DNA from 3 places in the Metabacillus sp. GQ13 genome. Region 2 is predicted to be linked to each of the others. Evidence: riboswitches for the same ligand, from Rfam matches in the RefSeq annotation. Region 2 holds a riboswitch; each other region holds the start of a gene.
What was found. A riboswitch is a leader RNA that binds a small molecule or an ion and turns the genes downstream of it on or off. The one in region 2 is predicted to bind thiamine pyrophosphate.
Positions count from the first base shown of each region.

Region 1: linked by a shared signal. The riboswitch ahead of thiT (energy-coupled thiamine transporter ThiT) and the one ahead of AC6CHR_RS02830 (thiamine phosphate synthase) in region 2 are both predicted to bind thiamine pyrophosphate.
Region 3: linked by a shared signal. The riboswitch ahead of AC6CHR_RS21840 (acetylornithine deacetylase) and the one ahead of AC6CHR_RS02830 (thiamine phosphate synthase) in region 2 are both predicted to bind thiamine pyrophosphate.

Region 1 covers NZ_JCAXET010000028.1:1-10,320, reverse strand. Annotated here, with positions in the region: gene AC6CHR_RS23600 (ABC transporter ATP-binding protein) at 1-1,230, shown strand, start outside; gene AC6CHR_RS23595 (ABC transporter ATP-binding protein) at 1,227-3,074, shown strand; gene AC6CHR_RS23590 (SMP-30/gluconolactonase/LRE family protein) at 3,186-4,067, shown strand; gene AC6CHR_RS23585 (hypothetical protein) at 4,238-5,047, shown strand; gene AC6CHR_RS23580 (DinB family protein) at 5,133-5,639, opposite strand; gene AC6CHR_RS23575 (hypothetical protein) at 5,711-6,838, opposite strand; gene AC6CHR_RS23570 (hypothetical protein) at 7,157-7,345, opposite strand; gene AC6CHR_RS23565 (SDR family oxidoreductase) at 7,738-8,523, opposite strand; gene thiT (energy-coupled thiamine transporter ThiT) at 8,951-9,526, opposite strand; TPP riboswitch at 9,662-9,765, opposite strand.
Region 2 covers NZ_JCAXET010000002.1:116,387-127,070, forward strand. Annotated here, with positions in the region: gene prpE (bis(5'-nucleosyl)-tetraphosphatase PrpE) at 1-450, opposite strand, end outside; gene AC6CHR_RS02815 (FtsW/RodA/SpoVE family cell cycle protein) at 667-1,842, opposite strand; gene mgtE (magnesium transporter) at 2,648-4,015, shown strand; gene AC6CHR_RS02825 (monovalent cation:proton antiporter family protein) at 4,139-5,986, shown strand; TPP riboswitch at 6,164-6,274, shown strand; gene AC6CHR_RS02830 (thiamine phosphate synthase) at 6,282-7,010, shown strand; gene thiO (glycine oxidase ThiO) at 7,007-8,125, shown strand; gene thiS (sulfur carrier protein ThiS) at 8,131-8,334, shown strand; gene AC6CHR_RS02845 (thiazole synthase) at 8,338-9,105, shown strand; gene AC6CHR_RS02850 (thiazole biosynthesis adenylyltransferase ThiF) at 9,105-10,121, shown strand; gene thiD (bifunctional hydroxymethylpyrimidine kinase/phosphomethylpyrimidine kinase) at 10,140-10,684, shown strand, end outside.
Region 3 covers NZ_JCAXET010000022.1:2,607-13,290, forward strand. Annotated here, with positions in the region: gene xylB (xylulokinase) at 1-606, shown strand, start outside; gene AC6CHR_RS21825 (Gfo/Idh/MocA family protein) at 631-1,623, shown strand; gene AC6CHR_RS21830 (VanW family protein) at 1,656-2,546, opposite strand; gene AC6CHR_RS21835 (bile acid:sodium symporter family protein) at 2,942-3,910, shown strand; TPP riboswitch at 4,091-4,193, shown strand; gene AC6CHR_RS21840 (acetylornithine deacetylase) at 4,318-5,598, shown strand; gene tenA (thiaminase II) at 5,633-6,307, shown strand; gene AC6CHR_RS21850 (ABC transporter ATP-binding protein) at 6,300-7,076, shown strand; gene AC6CHR_RS21855 (ABC transporter permease) at 7,073-7,816, shown strand; gene AC6CHR_RS21860 (ABC transporter substrate-binding protein) at 7,816-8,832, shown strand; gene AC6CHR_RS21865 (SurA N-terminal domain-containing protein) at 9,069-9,851, opposite strand; gene proC (pyrroline-5-carboxylate reductase) at 10,615-10,684, shown strand, end outside.

The DNA of each region.
Region 1 (10,320 bases), on a different contig from region 2:
GTTATTTTTCTTGTTGCTAAAAAAGCGATACCGCTGTTTTCTGTCCTTCAGAAGAAAACAGACCGTTTGACATTGATCCTACGTGAGGTGTTAACTGGGATCCGCGTTGTTCGTGCTTTTAATCGGGTTGACTTTGAAAGAAATCGTTTCAATGTCGCGAACGAGGATTATCGTGATACTGGGATCAAAGTCGGGAAGTTGATGGCATTTATGTTCCCGGTTATGCTCATTATTATGAATTTTACAAATATCGCAATCATTTGGTTTGGTGCGATCCGGATTGATCAAGGGGATATGCAAGTTGGTAATTTATTAGCTTTTATTCAATATGCAGCAATGATTTTAATGTCATTAATAATGCTATCAATGGCGTTTATTATGATTCCACGTGCGCAAGTTTCTGCTAAGCGATTAAATGAAGTGCTCAATACACTTCCGATTATTAAAGATCCAGATCATGATAAAGATGAGCATACGAACAAACGTGAGGGGATCATTGAGTTTAAGAATGTGACCTTTCGTTATGAAGGGGCAGAGAAGCCTATTCTAGAAGAGATTTCCTTTACCGCGAAGCCTGGTGAAACGACTGCGATTATTGGTAGTACAGGTGCAGGTAAATCAACGCTCATCCAATTGATTCCGCGCTTTTATGATGTCGATAGCGGTGAGATTCTAATCGATGGTGTAAATATTCAGAGTATGAAACAGAGTACTCTTAGAGAGAAAATCGGCTATGTTCCGCAAAAAGCGACCTTGTTTAGTGGAACAATTGCTGAAAATATCCGTTATGGCCATGAAACAGCAACGGAAGATGAAATTCGTGCTGCATTACAAACAGCACAGGCAAGTGACTTTATTGAAAAAAGAGATCATGGACTTGAGAGTATGCTTGAACAAGCGGGGGCTAATCTGTCGGGAGGACAGAAACAAAGGCTTTCAATTGCACGGGCACTTGTGAGAAAGCCTGAGATTTATTTATTTGATGATAGTTTCTCTGCTCTAGATTACAAAACAGATAGTAAGCTTCGTCATGCATTGAAAACAGAAACAGTAAATGCAACGATAATGATTGTTGCACAGCGCGTAAATACCGTGAAGGATGCAGAGAGAATTATCGTGCTTAATGAAGGGGAAATTGCTGGAATGGGCACACATCAGGAATTGTTGCAGAACAATGCCATCTATCAAGAAATTGTTTCATCACAGGAAAATGGGGAGGCGAGTGCATGAGTAAAGTACGTTCAAGCGCATCTCCAAGAGGTGGTGGAATGCATCGCGGACCGGGTCCTGGTATGATCGGGGAAAAACCCAAGGACTTTAAGAAAACATTTAAAAGATTAATTAGTTATTTGAAGCCGTGGAAAAATCGGATGATTCTCGTTACCCTTGCAGCCATCCTTTCGACCTTATTTAATGTTATCAGTCCGAAATTGCTGGGGGATGCGACTTCATCAATATTTGATAGTTTTACAACGAGAACAGCAGTTGATTTCAATTTTATTGGAAGATTGCTTTTAATCTTAGTTGGTTTGTATCTTCTTTCTTCTGTATTTGCATACATTCAGCAATATATGATGGCAGGGATTTCGCAAAAAACGGTTGCCCAACTTAGAAAAGAAGTCAATGAAAAGCTTTCACGATTACCACTTAGTTATTTTGATAAGAACTCACACGGTGATTTATTGAGCAAGGCAGTTAATGATATCGATAATATTAACCAATCACTACAACAGGCGCTTACGCAAATTATTAACTCAGTTATCTCGATTATTGGAATTATCATCATGATGTTGGTCATTAGCCCACTTTTGACGTTAGTCGTGTTGATTACAATCCCGTTAAGCTTATTCGTTGCTCAGTTTGTCGCTAAATTTTCTCAAAAGCACTTTGTTAAACAACAGCAAGAGCTTGGGAACATTAATGGACACATTGAAGAAATGTTTACAGGTCATCAAGTTGTAAAAGCATTTGGTCATGAAAAAAAGTCAATCTCTGAATTTGATGAGATTAATGCCCGTCTTTATCATTCAAGCTGGAAGGCACAATTCATCTCAGGCTTGATGATGCCACTTATGGGGTTTGTAGGTAACCTAGGATTTATTATTGTGTCCATTTCTGGAGGTTTACTTGTTTTAAATGGTAGCATTCGTGTTGGTGATGTTCAGGCGTTTATTCAATATACACAGCAAATTTCACAGCCGCTTGCCCAGGTAGGTGGAATTGCGAACATGATCCAAGTAGCGATTGCATCTGCTGAGCGTGTCTTTCAATTATTGGATGAGACGGAGGAAAAACAGGAAAAAGATGCACCTATTCACGTTGAAAAACTTCGAGGTGAGGTAGTATTTGAACATGTCCAATTTGGTTATGAAAAAGATCAGCCAGTCATTAACGATGTTAGTCTTGCAGTTAAGGAAGGACAGACAGTTGCAATCGTTGGTCCAACTGGTGCAGGGAAAACAACAATTGTTAACTTATTGATGAGATTTTATGAATTAAATCATGGAGCAATCAAAATTGATGGTGTTAGCCTAACGGACATGAGCAAAGAACAGGTCCGAAACCAATATGCGATGGTATTGCAAGATACCTGGTTATTTAACGGAACAATTCGTGAAAATATTGCTTATGGAAATGAAGGGGCAACAAATGCAGAGATAGAGGAAGCCGCAAGAAACGCGTATGCTGATGAATTTATTCGTACACTACCTGACGGCTATGAAACAGTTTTAGGTGAAGATGCTACCAACATCTCACAAGGACAGCGTCAACTTCTAACGATTGCAAGGGCAATCATTGCAAACCCGAAAATTCTACTTCTTGATGAAGCAACAAGCAGTGTCGATACACGGACAGAAATGAAGATCCAAAAAGCAATGACGAGGTTATTAGAAGGTAGAACAAGCTTTGTCATTGCCCATCGATTATCGACAATTCGTGATGCTGATCTTATTCTTGTTATGAATCAAGGGGATATTATTGAAAAAGGTAATCATGAAGAATTACTGGAACAAGATGGCTTTTATGCGGATTTATATAGAAGTCAATTTTCACAAAATGATTCTGCGTCATAATGCAATAATTTATAGTCCACAATTCCTCCCTAACTTTCTGTCATCATATGCAGGGATTTTGACTGAATTTGCTGAATAAAAGAAAGATATAATTTTTAGGGAGGTAAACAGGTGGTTTACAACGCAGAACTAGTTTTAGATGCAAAGGCAGCATTAGGAGAAGGTCCTCATTGGGATTCAAATGAAAAGATCATTTATTGGGTGGATATATTAGGGATGAAGCTTCACGCTTTTGATCCAGTTACCAGTGAAAATCGAACGTTTCAGCTAGATCAATATATCGGTGCAGCGGTTCCAGATCACGAGGGACAATTTATTTTGGCCCTTCAAAATGGAATTTATCAATTTGATTTGAGTACGGAGAAACTGATACTCCTAGTTAATCCTGAATCAGATAAACCAAATAATCGCTTTAATGATGGGAAATGTGATGCACACGGAAGATTCTATGTAGGAACAATGGATATCGATGCAAAAGAACAAAGAGGTTCTTTTTATCGATTAGGTATAGATGGTCAGATTCAAAAGATGCTATCTTCTGTGACGATTTCGAATGGACTTGCATGGAGTCCAGACCGAACAAATATGTATTACATTGATACACCTACAGGGGAAGTGTCTATATTTGACTATGATGAAAGAACAGGCGATATATCGAATAAACAACTTTGTGTAAGGATACCAGAGGAAATGGGCTCTCCTGATGGAATGACAATTGACTCTGAAGGAATGATCTGGGTGGCGCATTGGGGGGGCTCACGTGTTACACGTTGGGATCCACATGCTGGTAATTGGGTAGATGAAGTCATCGTGCCTGCTAAAAATGTGACATCATGTGTCTTTGGTGGCGAAAACCTCGATGAGCTCTATATTACAACTGCTCGCCAAGGAATGAGTGAAGAAGAACTAATGGAATACCCGTTTTCAGGTGGTTTGTTTAAGGTGAAGACCAATGTGAGAGGTCTTCCTGGCTACAACTATCAACGAAGTTAATAAAGGTGAAGTAGTGTGATGTCAAGAAATTGATCATAGCACTGCTTTTTTTGTGGGGAAAAATGGCTATTCGAGAAATTTAATACATTCGTAATAATTTGTTAACATTTTATCCACTACTTATGGAAAAACTATCGAGTGTAGGATAAAAAAACAGTGGAGGTAAAAAGGTGAAGATGCATAGAATGAAAAACGTCATTCTTTCAATGATGTTGACAATAGTGGCTTTAGGGGTAACCCCAGCTCTTGCTGAAGTAGGGTCAACAACTCAGGTAGACCATTCTGATCATGAGGAAATGAAGTTATCTGAAAAAGAAGGACAACATCAAAATCATCATGAACACAACCTTGAATTTCTGCAAATACGCGCTAAGAAACTAGGGATTGAAAGTGAAGGTAAAGATGCAGTTCAGTTGGCAAAAGAAGTTCGTGCAGCACATCTAAAACAAGAAGCGAAGGAGTTAGGGATTGAGATTGAAGGAAAGGAAATAACTGAGTTATGTAAAGAGGTGAAGGAGACACGGATTCGAAATAAAGCTAAAGATCTGGGCATTGAAACGGAAGATATGGAAACATCTGATTTAGCTAAAAAGGTAAGAGAGACACTTGTTTTAAATAAAGCTAAGGAATTGAATATTAAGACAAACGGCAAGGATCTAAAGGATTTAGCTAACGAAGTACGAACGGAAATCATAAAAAGGGATGCTAACGAATTAGGGATTTCCACTGATGGGAAGGAAGAAAAGGAACTTGTACTTGAAGTCATGGAAAAAAAGATTCACCAAACAGCAGAAAAACTTGGCATTAATACCACAGATAAAACAAGCCATGAATTGATGAAAGAAGTGTTTACAAACCATGCTGAAGAAGCAAAGAGGCAAAAATTGTTTCCGTTTGATGGAAAGGATAACTATCATTTTGGTAGGCATAAACACGGATTTTTTAAAGATGAGACACTTGATGAGATAGAAACAGAATAATTGGAAGCTTTTATAAGGGTAAGATTTCATCAAGTTTATTGTATTTATTATAGTAAACAAAAAAGAGTCTTACCCTTGTTGTGTTTTATAAGTGTTTTGTCATAAGGTTTTCTTTTATCTCAATAATTTGGGCTGCGTGTCTTTTTTCATGATAACCAATAAATTCAATCCATTGCTTTAATGATAAAACGCCAAATGCAGGGTGTTTAAATCCCCATTTTTTTTTCAAATCTAATTCTGGTGGAATCGCATCTATTAATCTTAATAATTGCTGACGTGAGTTCATAAGGTCTAAAATGATGTCTTGTTTAGTAAATTCTTGTGCTGAAGGAGTAATTGCTGGGGATGCAGAAATTTTTATTGAGCGATCCATCGTCTTTGATATTGGTTTATCCTCAATTGTCTCTTGCCCTGGTTGTGTTATTAATTTCTCGATTGTGTTTGTTATGTTGATTTCTGTCTTGTATAAATGGTTAAGAACTTGTCCAATACTCCATGTGGTTTCAGATATTCTTACATTTAAAAGCTGATCAGGAAGATTCTCAATAGTAGATAAAACGTCCTTCCGCGATATTTCAAGCTGTAACCACATACTTTTACCTCCTTATTTTTCCCTTTGATTATACTATAGAATAGTTGTTTTTTAGAGAATTGTCTTATTATTTATAAATTATCAACCTTTTGCATTTCCTCATCTAAATAAAGAGATTGAAGGTCTTTAATCGTCATCCCAGTTGCTCTTGTAAATCCTTCATCAAAGTCATTCACAATTGCTGTTTCTTCAATAATAGTTTTAATCATCTTTTCTCCATATTTATTTACGATATATTTGATAGCGTAATAGCTTTGAAGATAAACATCATATTGTTCCATACGGAGTTTCTCCCAATCTTCATGTGTGATTAGATTGTCAAAAGATGTTTCGATAAATGGATAAAAACGATGGGACACATTATACATACCTACGTATTCCGCAACACCTTCATGAAACCATAGAGGAACTCTGTACACGAAAAGTCCCTGTTCTTTAATAAAGGCTTGTAAACGATAATGTGTGTATTCGTGCATAATTGTACTTTGAAAATGAAAGGCACCTGGCATGCGATCAGATCTAATCTCATCTAAATCGGTTATCGCAACTCCAACAATATCATTAGGATCATCAAAATAGCCCATTGTATTTACGAGAGTTGTTTGTTTGAATAGCTCCTTGGAAGATGGATGTAGGATGAGATCAATATCATTATCTTGAACATTTCCGAACAAGCTTGTAGTGATCGTATCAGCTTTAGTAAGCACATCTTTGATTATTGGCACTAAGTCCTTTTCATGTGCATGATAATAGATATTTACATTTTGAAATGATGAGATTTGTTTATCTTTTTTCATAGATTGGTAATTAATAGAGGGAGTTGTGTTATTTCGAAAAGGAAGCATATATAATTCTACTTTTTCCTCGATTGTAAGGTTTTTACCTAGTTCCGATGAAATCATTAGGCTAATAGAAAAAAAGAAAACTGTTACAAATGTTACTATAACTGAAAAGCTCGCAAGTGATATTAATCCACCAAATCCATGTAAAAAGAGAAACTTAAATGGCCTTTTTACAGAAATGAATCTGTAAATACAGTAACAAAATAGCCCAAAGGAAATAATAATCATCAGAGAACTAATGACAATACTTACGTTTATATTCATAGTTAAAAATAAATACAGCAAAAAAGCGCTAACAATGATAAATGACAAAAATGTATAAATGATGTTTTGGCATACAGCAATAATTATTTTCAAAGAATCCTCCTATAAGGGTATATCCTTATTGATATTTATGAAGGAACAATGAAAAAAATCCTGATATCTGCAATTTAATTTCAAAAACAGTTAATTTGGGAAAGGTAGGTTTTAAATGGAGGTGATTACTACAAAAAGCATTATGCCGAAGCATAACGCCTTTGATAATGTCAGTATTTATATGTTTCGTACTTAGTGTGTTTTTTAAATCCTGAGCCCTAACAAACTCACCCCTCCTCCACCAGATTAGTCAACATCGTGTTTTCTTTATCTCAAACGGACATATGTGGTGAAACGGGATATGGTCCTTTTAATCATTTATATATATTGGTAAAAAATAGATGATAAATAAGCGAATGTAAACCCTAGAGGTACACTGGTAATGAGTGCTAATCCCTGTACAGATCCCTCTTCATTACTAATTCTTATGGCTTCCTTATACCCATAAGAAAAGTGAAATAATGATAGAAATAGAGTAAGTAACATTATTGCATAATAAACATTCATCGTCTGCCCTCCGTTTTTTATTATTCTAAAAGTAATTGCTATACAGTGATAAAAATCGGTTTTGGATTTTTATCGTTCCACTTTAATTAAATTCAATAGAATAGGATTAAGTATCTAAGTATGAAAAGAACAAGAAGATAGGGATTATCAGGAAAGTAAAGCTATGTACGAAAACCAAAAATCAATGCGAAAATAGCAGCTTTCTATTAATACATGCTTAAAAGTCCGTGAATATGATAATAAAATGGGTATTTCTAAAAACTTAATAGAGTTAACTACTACTAACTACTATTTATACACAAAAAAGCTGATTCCCTCCATTGACCAAGGATCAATGGAGGGAATCAGCTTTACTATATTAAAGAATAGACAATTATTTAGCTTATGATTTATTAAAGGAGTGAATCTGCTCCATCTATATATACCTCAGTCCCAGTAATGTGACTAGATTCTTCAGAAGCAAGGAAGGAAACGAGTTGAGCAACTTGCTCTGGTTGTCCTGGACCATGTTCTAAAGGGTGACTACCTTCTGGGAATTCAACGGGTATTTCAATTTTATCTACTTCAGGTGTTTTCTCGGTACTTTTTCCGATATTGGTTTCAATTGCACCTGGACAGATAACATTCACCCTAATTTTATATTGAGCTAACTCTAGCGCCGCCATTTTAGCAAATGCAACTTGACCGGCTTTCGACGTACTATAAGCAATCATTCCGAAATTAGAAAAAACACGATTACCATTTATTGAACTAGTAATGATAATACTACCACCAGACTCTTTCATCTTAGGTATTGCATATTTTACAGTATGAAAGGTACCTTTTAAGTTTGTATTTATTGTTGTATCCCAGTCTTTAGGGTTTAAATCTTCTATTGGAGCGAGAACTCCGTTGATCCCACCATTAGCAAATACGATATCTAATCTACCCCATTTGTTCACCGCTTCTTCGATACCTTCTTTTACTTGGTTATGTTTTGACAAGTCCACATCGACAATGATGGCTTCTCCTTGAAGTTCTTCGATTTCCTTTTTTACTATTTCGGCCTTTTCTTCTTTCAAATCCATTAAACAAACCTTTGCCCCTTGTTTGGCTAGAGAAATTGCAGTTGCCCTTCCGATCCCAGAACTTCCTCCTGTTACAACAGCAACCTTATTTGCAAATTGATTACTATTCATAACCATCCTCCTTGTAAATTGTCATATGACTATTATCTCTAGCAATGTAGATTTTACTATGGCTTTATACTGTTTCTTTTTAAATCAAATCATAGGATATGCTACTTAACGAGATTTATTTATATTTACCTCGAGTAAGATGGAATTAAACAATAAAGTCACTTGATAAGATGAAATTCTAACTAATTAAAGATAAAGACAGAAGTGAGATTTCAAAAGAGATCTCACTTCTATTAATATTGAGAGTATATTAGTTTTTGGATTCTTTCTATAGGGAAGTAATAGAGAGGGGAATTATATAAGCCGAAGATTATTATGCAAAGGGGGAAATATAACTAAAAGCAGTGAATTTCAATTTCGAAATCCACTGCTTTGCTATGAGTTATTACTAAAGGGAGATCAAATCTTCTCCCACGTATGACGTAGGTTATTTACTTTTAACAACCAATCGAGGTGCTGTAAATAGTAAGAAGCTAACAATTACTGCTGAAACGATAAAAGTTGGAATCATATATGTTGAATTATAGATAAGAGAATACTTTACAACGGGCATGCCTTCAGGTGTAAGGGAAGCGAAAAAGAAAACCCCGGCCGTGACATGAACAATATATCGTAGGAAATTGCCTAGCAAAGTTGCTAGAATAATGTAAAAAATAATGGCTTTTTTACCCTTATTTAATAATGCTCGTTGAATTTGATTAAAGAAGATTCCACTTAGACCAACAACAGTGAAGGCTAAATAATAATCTAGGAAACCTTGTACTGGGTGAATGATGTATGGACTACCTAAAATAGCTTGAAGTATACCTAATAGTAAGCCTGTTAAAAGACCACCTTTCAATCCCCAACGAAAAGCAATAATAAAAACTGGTATCATGCCTAATGAAATAGAACCACCTTGTGGCATTTTTAAGAACACACCTGAAACTAAGTCCAATAAGAATGCTAAAGCAGATAGCATCGCTACTTCAATTAAAAATAATAAGCGTTGATTTCCTTGCATAGTAAAAACCCCTTCTCTTTGCATGACACCTAACCTTAAGTTTAAAAGAGAAGTAGATATATCATACATACATCGCTCACGTAGACAAAACAAAAAAGCAATGTAGGATATGATTAGATGGTTCCAACATTGCTTTAATATGGCCATCCACATCCCTACGCTAGTGTTAACTAACAGGTTCGAAGGGTTAGAACGGAATTACCGTCCAGTCTCAGCCGAAGGCTCCCCTTGTGGTTACATGCATTATTATATTTGATATTTACTATACATGATAAAAAATGCCTCAACAAGAAATTTGTTCAAGTACATTATATTTTAGTTGAAGGATCAAACAATAGGTTAGCTTTATATAGAAGAAGTCTGTATTCGTAATCACGCTACTTTTAGTTAGAGGACTCTTCCATTTTCTTTTTAATTAGCCACTAATTGTACGGGGGGAATTCAATGTTCCACTTATTTAGGTACTTCTAAAGTCAGATATTATTAGGTGGATGAAAAACGAATGATAAGAAACATCATACATTAATCCCTACTAACTATCGTGTTCTTTGCAATGCATTTACTACTACTTTACTCTTGTAATTGTATTTAGAAAGATGAATGAACAAACCTTAATCATAAATATTTCAAATTTAATATAAAAAGTGGTTGCTAATAATATTATATCGTGATATATTATTAAACGTCGCTGATGAAGCGGGAACAACATTGAAAACAAATTAATAAAAAGATGTTGACAGAGATAATAAGAAATGATATATTATAAAGGTCGCTTCTGAACGAAACGGCAAACA
Region 2 (10,684 bases):
GGTCTTTCCAATATCATCCTCGCGAATACCTGCATGGGCAATAACCAAGTTACCCTTATCAAGTACCTGATACAATGGCGCTGTTTCATAGAGCCAGATAAAATCACGCTTCACTATTTCACGTTGATTGGGAGATAATGCTTTATATTCGGCAACTGTTGTTTCAAGTCCATGTGTGATTTGTACCTTATTGCCTAAAAAAAATCGATAAAGCTTGTTACAATGGTTACCAGGTGAATAATAAGCCTTTTCTCCTTTGACTAATCGACAAACAACCTCTATCACTTTGACAGATTCTGGACCCCGGTCAGTTAGATCACCAACAAAACAAAGTTTTCTATCTTCTGGATGAATGGGTATTCCTGATCCCCAATCATATCCTAACTTTATCGTCAACTCCTCAAACTCGTTATAACACCCGTGAATATCACCAATCACATCAAATCTCATCAGTAGACCTCCTAATAGGGGGCCAGGCCCCATAAGGTTATTTTTATATATTTCCCATCACCAAAACTAGAAGGGGGAAGGGGAATTATGCGCTGGGGCCAGGCCACCATAGTTAGAAAATATGTCTGATTGTGTGAAAAGAGACTGTTTGGGGACTGTCCCCAAACTCACAAACTCAAAAAAAAATAGTACCCCATTAAATAGGGTACCAATATTTTACTCAAACATGTATGTTCTAGTACGTGATCGCACATTTAATATGATACCAATCGCAACCATATAGGTTGCAAGTGAGCTTCCACCGTAACTAACAAATGGTAATGGAAGTCCAGTAATCGGTAGGAGACCAATGGTCATTCCGATGTTTTGAAAAACCTGAAAGGTAATCATTCCTACAATTCCAGTACATAGGTAGCTACCAAAGGGGTCATTACTTTCTAACGAGATATGAATCATTCTGTAAATTAACAGGAAGAAGAGGGAAAGGACGATACTGCCTCCGATAAAGCCAAACTGTTCTGAAATAATTGCAAAGATAAAGTCAGTATGTGCCTCGGGCAGATAGACCTCTAAGTTTTGATAGCCTTTCCCATTAAGTTGCCCAGAGCCAATTGCTAGGAGCGATTTCACTAACTGGAAGCCTTGTTCTCCTGAATATTCGTAAGGGTTTAGCCAGCCATAAAATCGATCAAGCTGATAGGCCTCACCACGCAAAATATATTTCAACAAAAAGTCAGGGAATTTTATAAAAATAATCACGAATGAACCTATAGCTAAAAGTACTGATATAGCAGCTGTTAAAATAATTCCCCACTTGATTCCAGATACTAATAGGAGGGAAGCAATAATAGCACAAAATACCATAGTCATTCCCATATCCGGTTGTCTAATTAAGAGCAGAATAGGAGGGGCAGTAGTAGCAATTAGTTTACCTATTAGAAGAAAATCATCTGATAATGTATTTTTCGGGTATGATTCACGATGTTCGGCAATAATCTTACTCAGAACAATAATTAAAATAATCTTCATTAATTCTGAAGGTTGAAAATTACCTAAAGGTCCTAGTTGGTACCAACTGGTAGCTCCTTTGATGGTTTGAACAATTGGTGAGGGTAAAACCTCTAACCCGAGCAAAAGAAGCAAACCAAATCCATATAAATACCAAGCAAGCTGTTTAAAACGGTCATAATCAATCAGCATTGTGATCACTACAGCTACAGTACCAATGACATACCATTGTATTTGTCTTATTGAAAAATTTATATTTTGTAATACTGGCGGTAGGGTAGCCTCCGCGCTATCAATAGCGATCGAACTAACAATTGCTAATAGGAACATTATAAATATCAACGTATAATCAATTCGTTGTTGTGAGGATTTGTCAGATGTCATAGTTGATCCCTTTCTAATCTTTAAACTTGAAATTAACTTCCCTGTCATTGTATCATTAACCATCTTAATTGATTGTGAACAATTTGCAAATATCTAATCTTATATTTGAATAAAAAGACCGATATTTAATAAGTGATACAATTAGTATTTTGTGCTTCATATTTGTGCGCTGCTAAGAGGTTTAATAATAGTTGGGACTTTGAATGATAAAAGAAATAGCTCTCATTCACGGTGATATCTGGGGAAAATATGTCGTTGTAAAATGTTAAATTTTCATAAAGGTTATTATTTATGTTGCTCTACTGAATTCTTATAGAATATTATATTGATTATAAAGCTCTTTTCATATAAGTTCCTAGCTCTACACCAAGAAAAAATCGGCATTTGGATTTTTTTAATTACAATTAGGACAAAATTCAATGAAAATAACCAAGTCTAAAACGAAAAGAGCCCTACCTATCCAGGAAAACTTTTTTCAAAGCTAAGTGAGGAAATAGCTTTTCATAAAATTTCATAGCTCTACACCCAGAAAAAATCGGCATTTGGATTTTTTAAATTACAATTAAGGCAAAATTCAATGAAAATAACCAAGTCCAAAACGAAAAGAGTCCTTCCTAATCCAGCAAGATTAAGTCTAAAAGCGTTTTTCTAAACAAACTATTTTCATCTATGCGGAAATAGTCTTTCCTAATCTAGGAAAAATCAGTCCTATAAACGCTTTTCTAAGCTAATCCAATCTAAGTGGATAATGGCTATCTCTATATCACTCGAAAAAGCAATTTCACCTAAGAGAGGAGGGAATAAAATGTCGGATGAAAAGGAAAAAGTTGAACTAGAAGAAGAAGCCTTACTCTCTGCCTTAGCTAGTCAAAACTTTGATGCTTTCCGGGAGGTTTTTTTAGAGCATCACCCGTACGATCAAGCTAAGTTTTTTGTGAAGTTAGAGGATACAGATAGGTTAACTGTATACAATTTCCTATCACCGGAGGAAATGGCAGGCCTTTTTGAGAACATAGAGGATGAGGATGATCAGTACGAAACCTATTTCTCTGAAATGGACCCTACTTTTGCTGCACAAATGCTCGGTCATATGTATGCAGATGATGCCGTTGATGTCCTAAACGAACTAAATAAAGATCAGGTGGCCAGCTATTTAACAATAATGGATGATGAAGCAGCGGAAGAAATTCGTGAACTTCTTCATTATGAAGAGTATACGGCCGGTAGTATCATGACAACTGAGTATATCTCAATCCATGCTAATCAGACACTTCAATCGGCTATGCAAATATTAAAGGATGAGGCTCCAAACGCTGAAACCATTTATTACATTTTCGTTGTTGATGAAGAGAAAAAGCTTGTAGGAGTTATTTCTCTTAGAGATCTTATTATCAATGAACCAGAAATGATGATATCTGAAGTGATGAATGAACGTGTTTACTCTGTAAGTGTAGCAGAGGACCAAGAAGAGGTAGCTAGAAAGATGAAGGACTATAATTTCTTAGCTCTCCCCGTATTAGACTTCAGAGGACATTTACTGGGTATTATAACTGTCGATGACATTGTTGATGTAATTGATGAGGAGGCAAGTGATGATTACTCAAAGCTTGCAGGAATAACAGATGTTGATTCAAATGACAATGGACCTTTTTCGGCTGCAAAAAAGAGACTACCATGGTTGATAATCCTCTTATTCTTAGGGATGTTCACTGCCAGTCTAATTGGTAGATTTGAAGAAACGTTAGATAAGGTAGCGATATTAGCCGTTTTTATCCCACTAATAGCGGGTATGGCAGGAAATACTGGTACACAAGCTCTAGCTGTAGCAATAAGAAGAATTGCAGTGGGAGACGCTGAGGAAATAAGTACATTTAAATTGATTCTTAGAGAAGCGGGTACAGGTTTAATAACAGGCACCATCTGTGGTATTGTTGTCACGCTTGTTGTTTTTGTATGGCAGGGAGAAATTTTCTTAGGTGCATTAGTAGGAATTTCTATTCTTGCAACATTGACAGTTGCTACAATAGCAGGGGCGTTTATTCCGCTGATTATGCATCGTTTAAAGGTTGATCCAGCAGTTGCTTCTGGCCCATTTATTACAACAATAAATGATATTATCAGTATTTTAATTTATTTCGGCATGGCAACTTTATTTATGCAATATTTGATATAAATACTCATATGAGAAATTGCTGTACTTACTCCAATCTTATTTGGACAAAATAAGATGAAATTATTTTTTGGAAATGGCACTTGTAACCTTAATAAAACAAAATACTTAATTTGAGGGAGGGATATGATGCATGGAGCATCCGTTACATCATTAGTTATTGTTATTATCGCAGCCTTTATTACGCCTATCTTGTTACATCGATTTAAATTACATTTTATGCCGGTCGTTGTAGCAGAAATAATTATCGGTTTAATTATTGGGAAAAGTGGCTTTAATGTTGTGTCCCAAGATATGTGGCTTGAAACCCTTTCAATGCTCGGCTTTATTTTTCTGATGTTTTTAAGTGGACTTGAAATTGACTTTACAGCTTTTGCTAGTGGTAAGAAAAAGGAAAAGCTTCCATCGGGTAAAAATGTTCCAAATGCCTTTTACATATCCACAATTATATTTATAGGAGTATTTGTTCTTTCTTTACTTCTTTCATATATCTTTGTCTGGGCCGGCTTGATGGATAATGCCTTTTTAATGACCTTAATTATTTCAACTATTTCTTTAGGTGTTGTTGTACCAACGTTAAAAGATGCACAAATAATGAAGTCCAATATTGGGCAAATTATTCTGTTGGTAGCTGTTATCGCAGATTTAGTTACCATGGTTTTATTGGCAGTATTCGCCTCCATCTATGGCGGTGGAGACAGCAATACATGGTTATTATTAGTACTGTTTGGTTCTGGTGTTGCCTTTTATTTCCTAGGAAAGTCATTCAAAAATCGATCTTTCATTGAAACAATGTCAAAGGGAACGATTCAAATTGGTACACGTGCTGTATTTACACTGATCATTGTTTTAGTAGCGATATCTGAAACCATCGGTGCTGAAAATATTCTAGGTGCCTTTTTAGCGGGTGTACTAGTATCGCTTTTATCACCCAATAAGGAAATGGTACAAAAACTGGATTCATTCGGCTATGGTTTTTTAATTCCGATATTCTTTGTAATGGTTGGAGTAGATTTGGACATATGGGAGCTATTTAAGGATCCTAAAATCTTATTATTAATTCCCTTGCTTATTATAGCGCTATTAATTTCGAAACTAATACCAATTCTCTTTTTAAGACGTTGGTATGATGTTAAAACGACTCTTGCAGCTGGCTTTCTGTTAACTTCAACATTATCATTAGTGATTGCAGCAGCAACTATAGGGGAAAGAATGGAAATCATAACATCCCAGATGTCTAATGCTTTAATATTGGTAGCTGTTATAACAAGCATTGTTACTCCAATATTCTTTAAAAAGCTTTTCCCTAAAAATGAAACAGAGCATCAAAAGATTAAAGTTGCTTTTATCGGTGCAAATCAAATGTCATTACCCGTAACGCGAGAGCTTAATCCAGATATATATGAAACAACAATCTATCATATTCACCAAGATAAATTGGATAAACAAATATCTGAATCATTATTTGAAATTAAAGAAATTGAAAATTTTAAGTTAGAGACATTAAAGGAACAAGGTGCTTTTGAAGTAGATTTAATAGTTGTGGCAACAGGTGATGAAGATCGGAACGCAGAAATTGCTCTTAGTGCAAAAGATGAACAAGTTGACCGAATCATCGCGAGTGTTGCTTCCCCAGAATTAGACGCTAAGTTGAAAGAAAAGGGGATTGATATATTTTCTACTTTATTGTCAACTAAGACAATGTTACGGGCGCTTATTGAGGCGCCAAGTGTAATAAGAATACTAACGAATCAGGAAACAATGCTTTATCAAATTAATTTAAATAATCCTAAATACGATCAAATTCTATTACGTAATTTTCCATTTACAGGAGATATCATCTTTGTTCGTATCTTTAGAGGAAAAGATTCAATTGTCCCTCATGGAGATACTGACCTTAAGCTAGGAGATCGTTTAATTGTGACTGGTTCAAGAGAGTATGTGAATGAATTACGACTTGAGCTTGAATTTTAAACATTTAAACCTTTCACCATTGTGTCAAAAGATCTTTCTCTTGAAAGATAGAAATCATTTGGTATGATAGAGATATAAAAATGTTCATCAGAGCAAGTAGCAGATAAAAGCTATCTTTATTGAAATCAATGCAATAGAGTAGCTCTACTCAATTCTGCAGTTCATTTACTCAATATTAATTACCGCTAGGGGTGCCCTTATATAAAGGGCTGAGATTAAAGTGATACTTTAAGACCCTCAAAACCTGATCTGGCTTGTACCAGCGTAGGGAAGTGGAATACAGCATATACTAATTATGTATGTAAACCACTTTCTCCTTATCTGGGAAAGTGTTTTTTTGCGTCTACTAATGATCGTTATCCAATTTTTTGAAAAAGTATGCAAAACAGCAATCAAGAAAAAGGTGAGAAGCTTGGAGATTCATGTTATTACTGATAATAAACAAACCGTGGCTGAACTCGCAAAACGAATCGTTTTAATTCACGAAGAAGTTGACTATGTGCATATTCGTGAGAAATCAAAATCAACAGCTGAAATAATGGAAATTTTATCTATTGTCAATAAAAACGGCGTACCTAAAAGTAAGCTAGTGATCAATGACCGTATGGATGTCGCACTACTGAATCAAATCCCTAATGTTCATTTACCAGGACACGGCTTCTCTATCGAAAAAGTGAAAAAATTTGATTCATCAATAAGGATTGGTCGTTCAGTACATTCACTTCAGGAAGCAATTGACTGTGAACAAGCAGGTGCGGATTACCTTATGTTTGGTCATATATTTGAAACAAGCTCAAAAACGAAAGTAACGCCCAGAGGAGTTCAGCAATTATCTGACATTTGCCGTCGTGTTGATATACCTGTGATAGCAATTGGTGGAATTGTTCCAGAAACGATACATGAACTCGTAGGAATTGAAATCTCTGGAATTGCAGTTATGTCATATGTGATGGCAAGTAAGAAACCAAACCATGACTTAAGAGAACTAAAACAGAGTGTAGTTTATAGAGGTGGGATATCATGAAAACACATTATCAGGTAGGAATTGTTGGTGGTGGGATAATTGGTCAATCGATCGCCTATCAGCTAGCTAAAGAAGGTCTTTCGGTTGTTGTCTTAGAGAGTAATAAAGTTGGCACAGGCGCAACAAGTGCTGCTGCTGGTATGTTAGGTGCGAACTCAGAGCTAGAAAACAATGATGCTTTATTTCAATTTGCCAAGGAAAGCCAACGATACTATCAAGTACTACGTGATGAACTTTCTGAATTATCACAGATTAATATTCAGCATGTTGATAATGGAATGTATAAGCTTGCAATGACAGATGATGAAGTCGTTTCATTAAAGAATATAGAAAAACAACATAACACCTTGGAATGGCATTCAAAAGAGACGGTTCTAAGGAACGAACCAACACTGGCTTCAACTATAAAGGGTGCCCTTTATATACAGGAGGATGGACATGTTTCACCTGTGCATGTTTGTGCAGCATTTTCCAAGTCTGCTAGCTTACTAGGTGCAAATATAGTAGAACATACACCTGTACATAGGATAAAGAAAACGGCAACGGGTGAATATTTGCTATCCACTCCACTAACAGATTTCACTTGTAGCCAAGTCGTCATTGCAAATGGTACTTGGAGTGGGCACTTTTTTAAAGAATTAGGAATAGATGCAGGGATAAAACCTGTAAAAGGTGAATGTCTTTCAGTTAAAAGTAATCAGATAGATTTAAGCAAAACGATCTTTCATGATCATTGCTATATTGTGCCTAAAGGTGATGGTAGATTCGTAATTGGTGCTACCATGATTGAAAATGACTGGAGTACTGAACCTACTTTGGGTGGAATTCAAGCTCTTATTGAAAAAGTCACTCCAATCCTACCCGGCCTTGCTTCTGCTCAGCTAATAGATACATGGGCAGGACTAAGGCCTCAATCTATTGATGGTAAGCCCTATATAGGTCAGCATCCTGAAGGAGAAAACATTTATTTTGCAACAGGTCATTATCGAAATGGTGTTCTCTTAGCACCGAAAACTGGATTAATGGTAAGAGATCTCATATTGAAAAGAAAAATAGAAGAAGAATATGTGCATGCATTTTCATTAACGAGAAAACATGCTCAGATAATGAGGTGATTAAAATGGGAATTAAGTTAAACGGTGAATTAGTTGATTTAAATGAAGAGGTAAAGACTATTCAAAACTTACTTGCATTTTATAAACTGGAAGACCGGTTAGTTATAGTGGAACATAATAGAGAAATTGTCTTAAAAGATGTCTATGAAGTGACAAATATACAAAACGGTGATGAAATTGAGCTCGTTCATTTTGTAGGAGGAGGATGAAACATGTTTAAAATAGCTGATAAAACATTCCAATCAAGATTATTATTAGGTACAGGTAAATACCCTTCATTTGAAATACAAAAGGAAGCAGTTGCAAAGTCTAAGTCTGAGATTTTAACATTTGCTGTAAGAAGAATGAATATTTTTGAAGAATCACAGCCAAATTTCTTGGAGCAATTAGACGTTTCAAACTATACGTTATTACCTAACACAGCAGGAGCAAAAACTGCTGAAGAAGCTGTAAGAATTGCTAAACTGGCTAAAGCTTCTGGTCTATGCGATATGATAAAGGTTGAGGTTATTGGTTGTGACAGGTCGTTGTTACCTGATCCAGTTGAAACACTAAAAGCAAGTGAAATTCTTTTAGAAGAGGGATTTATCGTTTTACCTTATACATCAGATGATGTTGTATTAGCGAGACGACTAGAAGAATTAGGTGTACATGCAATTATGCCAGGGGCATCTCCGATTGGGTCTGGGCAAGGAATTCTTAATCCTTTGAATTTAAAGTTTATCATAGAACAATCAAAGGTTCCTGTTATTGTAGATGCAGGAATTGGTTCTCCTTCAGATGCATCCCTTGCAATGGAGCTTGGTGCTGATGGAGTTCTATTAAATACAGCTGTTTCTGCAGCAGTTGATCCAGTAAAAATGGCGATTGCTATGAAGCTTGCAATTGAAGCTGGTAGATTAGGCTTTGAAGCTGGTAGAATACCTAAAAAGGAATATGCAACAGCTAGCAGTCCTGCAGAAGGAATGATGACAACGTAATGGAACGGTATTCAAGGCAAATATTATTTACTCCCATTGGAGAGAGTGGACAGGAAAAGATAAAGAGTAAGCATGTGTTAATTATCGGAGCCGGTGCCCTAGGTACAGCAAATGCTGAAATGCTAGCCAGAGCAGGTATCGGAAGGCTGACGATTATTGACCGAGATTATGTAGAATGGAGCAACCTTCAAAGACAACAGCTATATGTAGAGGCGGATGCTAGTAACCGACTACCTAAATCGATTGCGGCAAAAACTCATCTTCAAGAGATAAATTCTGAGGTAGATATTCTTGCGTTAGTAGAAGATGTCACATCAGCTAATATTGAAGAGTGGATTAAAGGTGTTGATGTCATTGTTGATTCAACAGACAACTTTGAAACGAGATTATTAATTAATGATGTTTCGTTAAAATATGAAATTCCTTGGATATATGGCGGTTGTGTTGGAAGCTATGGTCTAACATTTACCGTTATTCCAAAGAAGACACCATGTTTACATTGCCTATTAAAGCATATCCCTTTTGATGGAATGACATGTGATACTGTAGGTGTTATTTCACCGATTGTAAACATGGTCACTTCACATCAAACTACAGAAGTCTTAAAGCTCTTAGTAGGTGACGAAGAAAACTTACGTAGCAAGCTTGTATCATTTGATTTGTGGAAAAATCAATATTCAGCGATTAATATGGAGCGATTGAAAAATGATGCTTGTCCAACTTGTGGTACAAATCCAGTATACCCATATTTAACAGCAGAAAAGGAAACAAAGGCTGCTGTTCTTTGTGGAAGAGATACGGTACAAATTAGACCGACTAACGGAAATCAAATTTCATTTGAACTAATTTCAGAGCGTGTCAAACCATTAGCTGATGCCTTTTTAGAAAATCCATTTTTAATGTCATTTACATTTGGTATACACCGTATCGTTCTTTTTAAGGATGGTAGGGCACTTATTCATGGAACAAAGGATATCGCAGAGGCGAAAAAGATTTATCATCGTTATGTTGGATAAATATAGGAGGGGACATTGTTGGGGATTTCTCGCGCATTAACAATTGCTGGCTCTGATTCAGGTGGTGGGGCAGGTATTCAGGCAGATTTAAAAACATTTCAAGAGCTAGGGGTCTTTGGAATGACAGCTATTACTGCTGTTACAGCACAGAATACATTAGGAGTTCAAGGTGTATTTCCCCTCTCACTAGAAGCTTTACAATCTCAAATAACTTCAGTTGCAGTAGATTTGACACCACATGCTATTAAAACAGGCATGCTCTATAATGCAGATATGATCCGATTAGTCTCACAGCAAATTAGACATTACGGCTGGGAGAATATTATTGTTGATCCTGTAATGGTGGCAAAAGGGGGACAATCCCTTTTGCAAGAAGAAGCTGTGGAAGCAATGATTAAAGAATTACTCCCGTTAGCAAAAATAATGACACCCAACATTCCAGAAGCAGAAGTGTTAACTGGCATGGTAATAGGAAACATTGGACAAAGAAAAGAAGCGGCTAAACGATTGTTGGAATTCGGAGCGAAGTATGTGCTAGTGAAGGGTGGACATGACTTAGAGAA
Region 3 (10,684 bases), on a different contig from region 2:
TTAGCTGCTGGTTACAGCCTAAGCTGGTTTAAGGATGTTTTTTCTGAAAATGAATCATTTGACGTGTTATTAGATGGTATTGAACAAGTACCAGTTGGTTCGAATGGGTTACTGTTCACGCCTTATTTAGTAGGTGAAAGAACACCATATGCTGACCCAACTATTCGTGCTAGCTTCATTGGTATGGAAGGCACACATACGAAGAAGGATTTTGCTCGTGCTGTTTTAGAAGGAATTACATTCTCACTACATGAATCAATTGAAATTTTCCGTGCAAGTGGTAAAACAATTGATCGAATTACGTCAATAGGTGGTGGGGCTAGAAATGATAGTTGGCTTCAAATTCAAGCGGATATCTTCAATGCAAAAATAGTGAAGCTTAAAAGTGAACAAGGGCCTGGTATTGGTGCCGCAATCCTTGCTGCATATGGTTCTGGTTGGTCGTCTACACTACAAGAAATTGCAGATCTTTTTATTCAGCAGGATAAAATATACGAACCAATATCTAAAAATGTAGAGCAATATCAAGAATTATTTACATTATATAAAGGAGTTTATCAACAGACAAAAGGACTAAATGAAGGTTTAGCTAAATTTAGAAAGTAAGTAATGTTATATAGGAGGTATAGTATGTCGTTAATACGTTGGGGTGTTCTCAGCACAGCCAAAATAGGTCAAGAGCAAGTAATTCCTGCCATTCACCGTTCAAAAAATGCAGAAGTTGTAGCAATAGCGAGCAGTAGAGAGAATAGGAGTGAAATTGCTTCACAGCTCAATATTCCAAAGGTCTATTCAAGTTATGAGGAGCTATTGGAGGATCCCACTATCGATGCTGTTTATATCCCGCTTCCAAATCATTTACATAAGGAATGGGTAATCAAGGCAGCAAAACATGGTAAACACGTCCTTTGTGAGAAACCAGCAACCCTTTTTTCAAATGAAGCAGAAGAAATGGTAGCAACATGTGATGAGTATAATGTTAAGTTTATGGAAGCATTTATGTATCAATTCCATCCCATGAATCAGCGTGTGAGAGATATTATTGCTAGTGGTGAAATAGGTGATACGAAAATAGTTCGATCAAGTTTTTCCTTTTTTCTAAGTGATCGTGAAACAAATATTCGCATGAAAAAGGAAATGGGTGGTGGAGCATTATATGATGTTGGTTGTTATTGTATACATGCGATTCGAACGATAACAGGTTCTGAACCACTTCATTTAAATGCTTCAGCCAATATTGATCCCAAAACAGGAGTAGACCTTACAACTACTGTCCAAATGGAACTAGAAAATGGGGTTCAAGCTACATTTGATTGTAGTTTTGATATGTATGGTGGCCAGTATTATGAAGTAGTAGGAACGAAGGGGAAAATTATCGTACCATTTGCATTTCGTCCTGATCAAAACGGAGATGGATTAGTCAAGGTTGAAAAACCGAATGAAGAGAGGATAGAAAAGTATCCTGCAGACATCTATGTATTGGAAATTGAACATTTTTCTCAAGCAATACTTGATAACAAACAACCTTCCTATACAGTAGATAATGCTATTCAAAATATGCGTGTTGTCGAAGCTTGTATGAAGTCGATAGAAACAGGTCGGGAAATTTCACTGAAAAAGTAATATTAGTCAGCTCTAGCACAAAAGTGTTAGAGCTAGTTTTCACTTGTTTGTCGGTAAGATTCTGAGGTATCCGCATTAGGTTCAAGTGTTTCTGAGGAATAGATTTCAATAATTAACCTACTACCAACCACTTTTGAACGAATAAGAATAGGTTGGTTTAGAACGTTTTCAAAAGCAAAATCAGGTCCAAACCAACTAACAGTTGCGTCCCGCTTTGGCGGTACATAGGGAACCTTTCTGCTATGTGAATAGCGTTCAGTAATTTTTACCCCAGCGAGATCGACAGCATTAAACAGTGTAGAGGATACCTGACAAATCCCACCTCCAACTCCTTCTGCCAATTCCCCCCTTACAATTATCGGTGCTGGTAAATATCCACGATCCTTTGTTCGCTGACCTACGACTGCATTAAAGGAAAACCGTTCTTTTGGAAAAAGAACATAGTTGTTTATTGCCTCAGAAGCCAAATGAATATTTTTACTTCGTTCTTTATTCATACTATTAAAATAAGTGACATATTGGCTTACTTTTTTTGACTTAATGCTAGACAGTAGTTCACTATCGACCTTTGGATAGACAGTTTGAGTAGGTATAGTGATGGTAGCAGAGCCATTTGAATAAAAATATGTATATAATATTTCTTTGAATTTTTGTCGATTTAGTTTTAATCCGTTTCTTTCACTAATTAACTTCCCGTTTTTATCAAGCGTTGCATCAATTGGATCTACATAAAATTTTTGTTCGATTGATTCGACTAATTGGTTATACTTTTCCAAATCAATCATCGAATCATCAAAAGAAGGAAGTGCTAACTCAGAACGTTGAATAGAATCGATCTTATTTCCTTCAAATTTTATCGTGTTATTTTCTGAGATATTGGTTGGATGGAAGGTTAACAATAAGAGAGTAAAAAACGTAAACATTAATATCACCACCTCTTTTAATTTTTTATAAAATAACAATGATAAAATAAATCAAAAATACCTTTATACTTAGATCTAGTTTGTACTATATTTTTAAAAAAACTCTATAATGGGACTAAAAAGTCTACTATTATCATTGGAAATATATAATAATGAAGGAAACAAATACTGACTCATCTCTTATAAAGTCTGTTACAATTGCAGAGAAAAACTCTTTCTAATCCAATTGTTGAAAGAGTGAATGTGCATGTAGAATGAAATCTATTTTCAAAAAAAAAATGAAATGATAGTCATACGAAAAGTCCCTGAAAACATACTAATACCCGAGTGAGGATCTTATACGAAAAGTAGTTACCTTAGCGAAACAGCCTTAGATAAAGACAGGAGAATGCTTTATGCTACAATCACTGAATCGGCAGCTTGAAAGATTCATGCCTTTTATCACTCCGACAAGCGTGATTTTAGGTGTACTATTTGCTGATCACTTATTAATTTTCTCGTTTCTAATTCCATGGATTTTTGCATTTATTACATTTTCTGGGAGTTTGAGTTCCGATTTTTCATCACTAAAAGGTGCATTTAAAAGTCCATTACCATTAATTATCATATTAATCCTACTGCATATTTTGATGCCAGTTATTGCATGGACCGTAGGGCATCTTATTTTTACAGATGACAATATGACATTGACTGGTTTAGTATTAGCAGCTGTTATTCCGACTGGTATCACAAGTTTTATATGGGTGACTATTTATAAAGGAAATATCGCTTTAGCACTGTCAATCATCTTATTTGATACAATCTTGTCTCCTTTCCTTGTTCCACATACACTTTCTTTTCTAGTCGGTCAGAAAGTAGAAATTAATACACTTTCGATCATGAATGGGTTGGTATTTATGGTTGTACTGCCCTCATTACTTGGAATGTTCATTAATCATTTTTCGAAAGGAAAAAGTGTGAATGTGAGCAAGACACTAGCACCTTTTTCTAAATTAGGTCTAGCTTTAGTGGTTATGATTAATGGAGCAGTGGTGGCCCCCTTTCTAACAGAGGTTAATAGTAAGTTAGTTATCATAGCCATTACTGTTTTTGGGCTAGCTTTTATTGGATATCTGATCGCATGGATGCTAGGAAAATGGCTTACTAAAGACAGAGAAACAATTGTGGTGATGATTTTTACTGGAGGAATGCGAAATATTAGTGCTGGTGCTGTTATTGCTGTCCAGTATTTCCCTGCTGCTGTTGCCGTACCTGTTATTGTGGGGATGTTATTTCAGCAAATTTTAGCCTCTATATTCGGTTTTTTGTTTAAACGTTTTGAAAATCAAACTGTTGAATATAAGAAACAAGTCTCGGCTTCATAATAAAGATGGTGTTTTCTATCACAAAAGCCAAAAATGAGTAAATGTACAGATTATTTTTAATTCTTTTGTTGCTAAGAATGACATATTGTGTTAAAAATAGTGTAATCAATCAGATTATTAAATTAGTAGATTAATTGACAAGAATCAATATTATTTTTATATGAATCATAATTAAATAATTTTCACCACTAGGGGAGCTTTAATAGCTGAGAGAGACCATATGTCTTGACCCTTATTACCTGATCTAGATAATACTAGCGTAGGGAAGAGGTGTTTGAATACAATTGAAAGCTTTAGCGCTCAAGCATGCTTCTCAATCATTTTATTAAAATGTCTGTTCAAACCACTTCTTTTCTAAAAAGAAGTGGTTTTTTTGCGTTCTAAGTAATAACTAAGGAGGATACAGCTTGACTATTCAAATACAGAACTTGGTAGATCAAATTGATTCAAGAAAAGAAGAATTAATTGTATTACTAAAAACACTTATAGAATTTAAAACACCAGCACCACCTGCTAGAAACACCAAGGAAGCTCAATCATTTATTGCTGACTTTTTGAAAGAAAGAGGATTTGTAATTGATATGTGGGATGTTTATCCAAATGATCCCAATGTTGTAGGGGTTTTGAAGGGTGTTGAGCCTGAGGGCTACAATAGTTTAATTATTAACGGACATATTGATGTAGCAGAGGTAAATGAAGAAGAAGAATGGGGAATCGATCCTTTTACGCCATTTGTTAAGAATGGTGCTGTCGTTGGTCGTGGGGCAGCTGATATGAAAGGTGGCTTAGCTGGTGCAATGTTTGCAATCCAGCTCTTACATGAAGCAAATATTGAGTTACCGGGTAGTTTAATTTTCCAGTCTGTTATCGGGGAGGAAGTTGGTGAGGCCGGAACTCTCGAATGCTGTAAAAGAGGCTATACAGCAGATTTTGCTGTTGTTGTAGATACAAGCGATTTACATATCCAAGGACAAGGGGGTGTGATAACAGGTTGGATAACGATAAAAAGCGCCCAAACCTATCATGATGCAACAAGGAGACAAATGATCCATGCTGGTGGGAAACTATTTGCGGCAAGTGCAATTGAAAAAATGACGAAAGTTATCAATGGCTTACAGGAGCTTGAACGTCACTGGGCGGTTACTAAAGATTATCCAGGCTTTATACCGGGAACAAATACAATCAATCCTGCGGTAATAGAAGGTGGGCGGCACGCGGCATTTATTGCTGATGAATGTAAACTTTGGATCACAGTCCATTACTATCCAAATGAATCTCATGAGCAGATCATTAAAGAAATCGAAGAGCATATCAATAATGTGGCCAATTCAGATCCTTGGCTAAGAGAAAATCCGCCTACATTTGTTTGGGGCGGTAAATCAATGATCGTGGATCGTGGTGAAATTTTCCCTTCATTAGAGATTGATCCAGATCATTTTGGTGTAAAACAATTATCGGCTGCTCATCAAACGATTACTCAAGAAACGGCAATTGTTGACGTATCACCATCCGTAACAGATGGTGGGTGGCTTGGTCAAGCGAACATTCCTACTGTAATTTATGGACCAGGTAATCTACAGAATGCACATCGAGTAAATGAACAGGTTTCAATTGATCAGTTAATTGAATATACAAAAGTGATAGTAGTGTTTATTTCAAATTGGTGCAATACAAGAAGTGAAAATTGAAACGAGATTAATGATGGAAAGAGGGGAGCTTATTATGAAGTTCAGTGAAAGACTATTAGCAAAGGTGTTCCCTATTTGGAACAAAAATCATACTCACCCGTTTGTTCAAGGTATCGGTGATGGGACATTAGCAGTAGAAAAATTTCGATTTTATTTGATTCAGGATTACATATATTTGATAGATTATGCTAAGGTTTTTGCACTTGGAGCGGTAAAATCAACGGATTTAGAGACGATGGGGAAATTTGCTATGCTACTTCATTCAACATTAAATGAGGAGATGGAGCTTCATCGTCAATACGCAAAAAGATTGGGTATATCAGTCGAAGAATTAGAAAAAGCAAAGCCAGCTTCAACCACATTAGCCTATACTCATTATATGTTACATATTAGTCAGAATGGTACGCTTGCTGAGCTTGTTTCCTCTTTATTACCCTGTATGTGGAGCTATTGGGAAATTGGTAAGGCATTAAATGAACTTGATGATGCCAATCAGCATGAGTTTTACGGTGAGTGGATTAGTATGTATGCTTCAGATGAGTTTGGTGAACTTGCTAAATGGTGTATCAACTTAATTGATCAATTAGCTGAAGGTAAAAACGAATCAGAATTAAAAGGCTTGGAAGATATCTTTTTAAATACCACTCGTTTTGAATATATGTTTTGGGATATGGCATACAACGAAATGATGTGGCCAACTGATGAGTAAGAAAAAGACAGCATTACAATTTAAAAAAGTGAATTTTTATTATCACAATGAAAAAGGAACGAATGATATATTAAAAGATTTTGATATGCACGTTAATGAAGGAGAATTTGTATCGATTATTGGGACTAGTGGGTCAGGTAAAAGTACATTATTTAAGCTTATCACAGGACTTGAACAGCCTGATGAAGGTGAAATTTTCCTTCGAAATCACTTGGCAACTAATCGCCTTGGCCAAGTAGGATATATGCCACAGCAGGATTTATTGTTGCCTTGGAGAACGATTATCGAAAATGCTACGTTACCTTTGGAGATAAAAGGAATTTCAAAGCGTGAAGCGCAAAAACAGGTTCTTCCATTACTTGAGGAATTTGGTTTGAAAGGGGTGGAATATTGTTTTCCAAGTGAATTATCAGGAGGGATGAAACAAAGGGTTTCATTTTTACGGACAATTTTAAGTGGATCAAAAATTTTGCTATTAGATGAACCATTTAGTGCCCTTGATGCTATTACAAAAATCAATTTACAGGAATGGTTGTTAACTCAATGGCAAAAGCGTAACGAAACGATTCTTTTCATAACGCATGATGTAAATGAAGCTTTGTTTCTATCTGACAGAATCTTTATTTTTACAGAAACACCAACAAGGCAATTAGATGAAGTTAACGTACCTCTTGATCGTCCGCGATCGCTAAAAGATTTAAATAAACCTTTATTATTGGAACTTAAGGATTATTTATTTGATCTTTTAAGGACAAGGAGTATGCTATGAAATATTTTAAAAAATATGCAGCTGCTTTTCTGTTAATTTTAAGTTTCCTTGTTATTTGGGAGGTTGGAGCCAGGATAATAAATAAGGGGTTTATATTACCTACTCCAACAGACATTGCTAGAAAGCTATGGGAATTGAAAGTTGTGTTAGTACTTGAGCATCTCCCTGCTACTCTTAGTATTATTATAATAGGACTTTTTATTTCTATTTTCCTAGGTGTTGGAATAGCTGTGTGGATGAGTGTAAGTGAGACAATTGAAAGGACCTTTTATCCGATTCTTATATCGTCCCAAACGATCCCTGTTATTGCGTTGGCGCCGATTTTTGTTTTGTGGTTCGGTTATTCGATTTGGAGCAAGGTAGTTGTTACCGTTCTTATAACGTTCTTTCCGATAACGGTAAATACGTATGATGGATTAAAATCTACAAGTAAGGAGTATAGAGATCTGTTGTTAACCATGGGGGCCAAGAAGAAAGAGATCTTCTTTAAATTGCAAGTACCAGCTTGTACACCTCACTTTTTTTCCGGGTTAAAAATTGCCGTTACACTTAGTGTAATAGGAGCAGCAATTGGTGAATGGATCGGAGCACAAGCGGGTTTAGGTTATTTTAGTCGTCGGATGATGACACAGTTTGATGGTGCTGGAATTTTTGCTCCGATCGTTATGTTATCAGCAATAGGAATATTATTCTTTCTACTTGTTGTTTGGTTAGAGAGAAGAATCTTAAAATGGAGGTAATTAGAATGAAGAAGTATCTGTTTGTTATGTTTATTATTTTGATGGGGGTACTTTCGGCTTGTTCAAATAATAAAAGCACTTCTGCTGAAAATGAACAGGAAAAAGAATTAAAGGATATAACAATTATGCTAGATTGGTATCCTAATGCGGTACATAGCTTTTTATATATTGCTAAGGAAAAAGGCTATTTTGAGGATGAAGGTCTAAATGTTGATATTCAATTTCCTGCAAATCCGACAGACCCGATTAATTTAGCAGCTGCGGGAAAGATTACCCTTGGAATCTCTTATCAACCAGATGTGATTATTGCTCGAGCAAATCAAAATATAAACATTAAATCTGTCGGGGCTATTGTCCGGTCACCACTGAATCGAGTTATTTTTATGGAGGATAATGAGATTTATACACCAAAGGATTTAGAAGGGAAAACAGTTGGTTATCCTGGGATTCCACTAAACGAATCATTGATAAAATCAATGGTAAAAGCTGATGGAGGGGATCCAGACATTATTGAAATGGTTGATGTTGGCTTTGAACTAGGATCCTCTATTGTTAACGGTTCAGTTGATGCAGTTATCGGAGCCTATATTAATCATGAGGTACCAGTTCTAAAACATGAAGGTTATGAAACTCGTAATCTTAATCCAACTGAACATGGAATTCCAAACTACTATGAGTTAGTTGCTGTAACAAGTGACAAAACATGGGAAAATGAACAAGAGAGTATTAAAGCATTTTGGCGTGGTGCAACAAAAGGCTATGAATTTTCTAAAGAACATCCAGAAGATGCACTATCCATTCTGTTAAAACAACAGGACGAAACAAATTTCCCATTGGTAGAAGAGGTTGAAAAACAAAGTCTAGAAATATTATTACCACTTATGGAATCAAAAACGAGTTTTGGAAGTCAAGATAAGGAACAATGGCAAGAAACGATCAAATGGATGAAAGAGGCTGGATTAATAGAAAAAGAGCCAGCTATTGAAGATATTTTTGTGGACATTACTGAGGGATAGGAGGTCTATTTAGCCTATTCAAAGAAACTAGAATATTAAAAATTTCCTAGGCAATATGAATCAGCGAGTTTTATAAATCTACCATTACCAATTAATGTGCATGTCTAGAACCCTTTTGGATTTATATGGATATAAAGCTGGAAACTGAAAATATTCTGACTTAATGTAAAAAAGAGGATGACTCAAATTTGAGTCATCCTCTTAAGGTTTTACCTAGGGTGGTCATTTTCTTTATATTAAATTTTGAGTTCAACTTTAGCATCTTTACGAAGTTCTTCTACTTTACTTCCAAGTTTTTCTTGGATTTTCTGTTGCTCTAGCTGAAGCTTGATAGCATCTTTCACATCAGCATACTTAGGTTTTTCTGCAGATTCTTCCATTTTGCTAACAACAGAATCAAAATACTCTTTTACTTCTTCATCTTTCACTGATTCAACTTTGAGATCTTTCTTTACATACTTATTATATTTAACATTATCAGCCATTTGTGCTTTTAATTGATCAAGTGAAAGTCCTGTGTTTTTTAGTGCTTCGTCAAATGCCTTTTCATCTTCGTATTTGCTTTTTACTGTCTCGAGTTCTTTGTTAATTTCATCGTCTGTTGCTTCATATCCTTTTTTATCAATTTCTTGCATGAGTAGTTTTTGTCCAACAAGACTTTCAAGTGTATTATCCTTCAATTGTTTAGCTAATTCATCAGTAGTTGGATCTTGTCCAGCTGTTACATAGGAAGATTGAGAACTGCTCAACAATTGATTGTATTCATCACCTTTTACTTCGTCGCCATTAATAATAGCAACTACACTACCTTCTTCTACCTTTTGAGCATCAAGCTTCTTTTGCATTTCTTCTGCTTCTGCTGCAATCTCTTCTTCCGTTTTTGCTTCTTCTTTTGTATCCTCTTTTTCTTCGTCAGATGTGGTAGCGTCTTTCTTAGCGTCCTTTTCTTTGTCATCATTACATGCAGCTAGTGAAAATGCTAAAAGCCCCATTAATAATGTGAGTAGTAATTTTTTCATTGATTGTTCTCCTTTCGCTATTAGGAAGAAAATCTCCTAACTAGACGTGCATAAATGGAATTGTATAACAATTAAAAGAAAAATGAAAGGTTATAAGTAGGAAAATAAGAAATAAATCATAATTTGTCACCTATCTTATCTATTACAGTAATAGATAAGATACAGAAATAGTAAAAAATAAAAAAACTTATTAGGAACATACACAATGAGTCCAACAAACACCACATTGTTTCGTGATTTTGGATACATTTTTAATAAGAGGGTTCATGAAGTAAATTTAAGGGAAAAGGGTATATACAAACAACTGAACAACCATCTCAGTACTATGATCAATACATCGTTATTGTAAGATGCTTTTAGATAACCAGAAAAGATCAATCCATCTATTTAAAATATTTAGATATGTTCAACGTTAAAAATAGCTAAACTCATATATCCTCATGAAATGATTCATTCCCCTTAAGGAATTATCTATTCATAAAATCCACAATCATAATAACTCAGGTAATGAAGGATCTAACACTCACTAATTTTATAAAAATTTAGAATTATTGGTGAAATAATTTCTTGAAAATAAGGGTTGAGACGCGATTAATTAGTCTGAGACGTTCTTATGAAGATATAACTCCTAATGTTAACGCTTACACTCACTAATTGGAAGAAATGCTTACAACCTTTCCTTAAGACCTTGATTATGGATCTCATCATGTTAGTATTAAATCGTCGGATACGAACAAAATACGAACGATATTGGAGAGATGAGATGCTACACAATAAAACAGTTGCATTTTTAGGTGCAGGGTCAATGGCGGAAGCGATGATTTCAGGTTTAG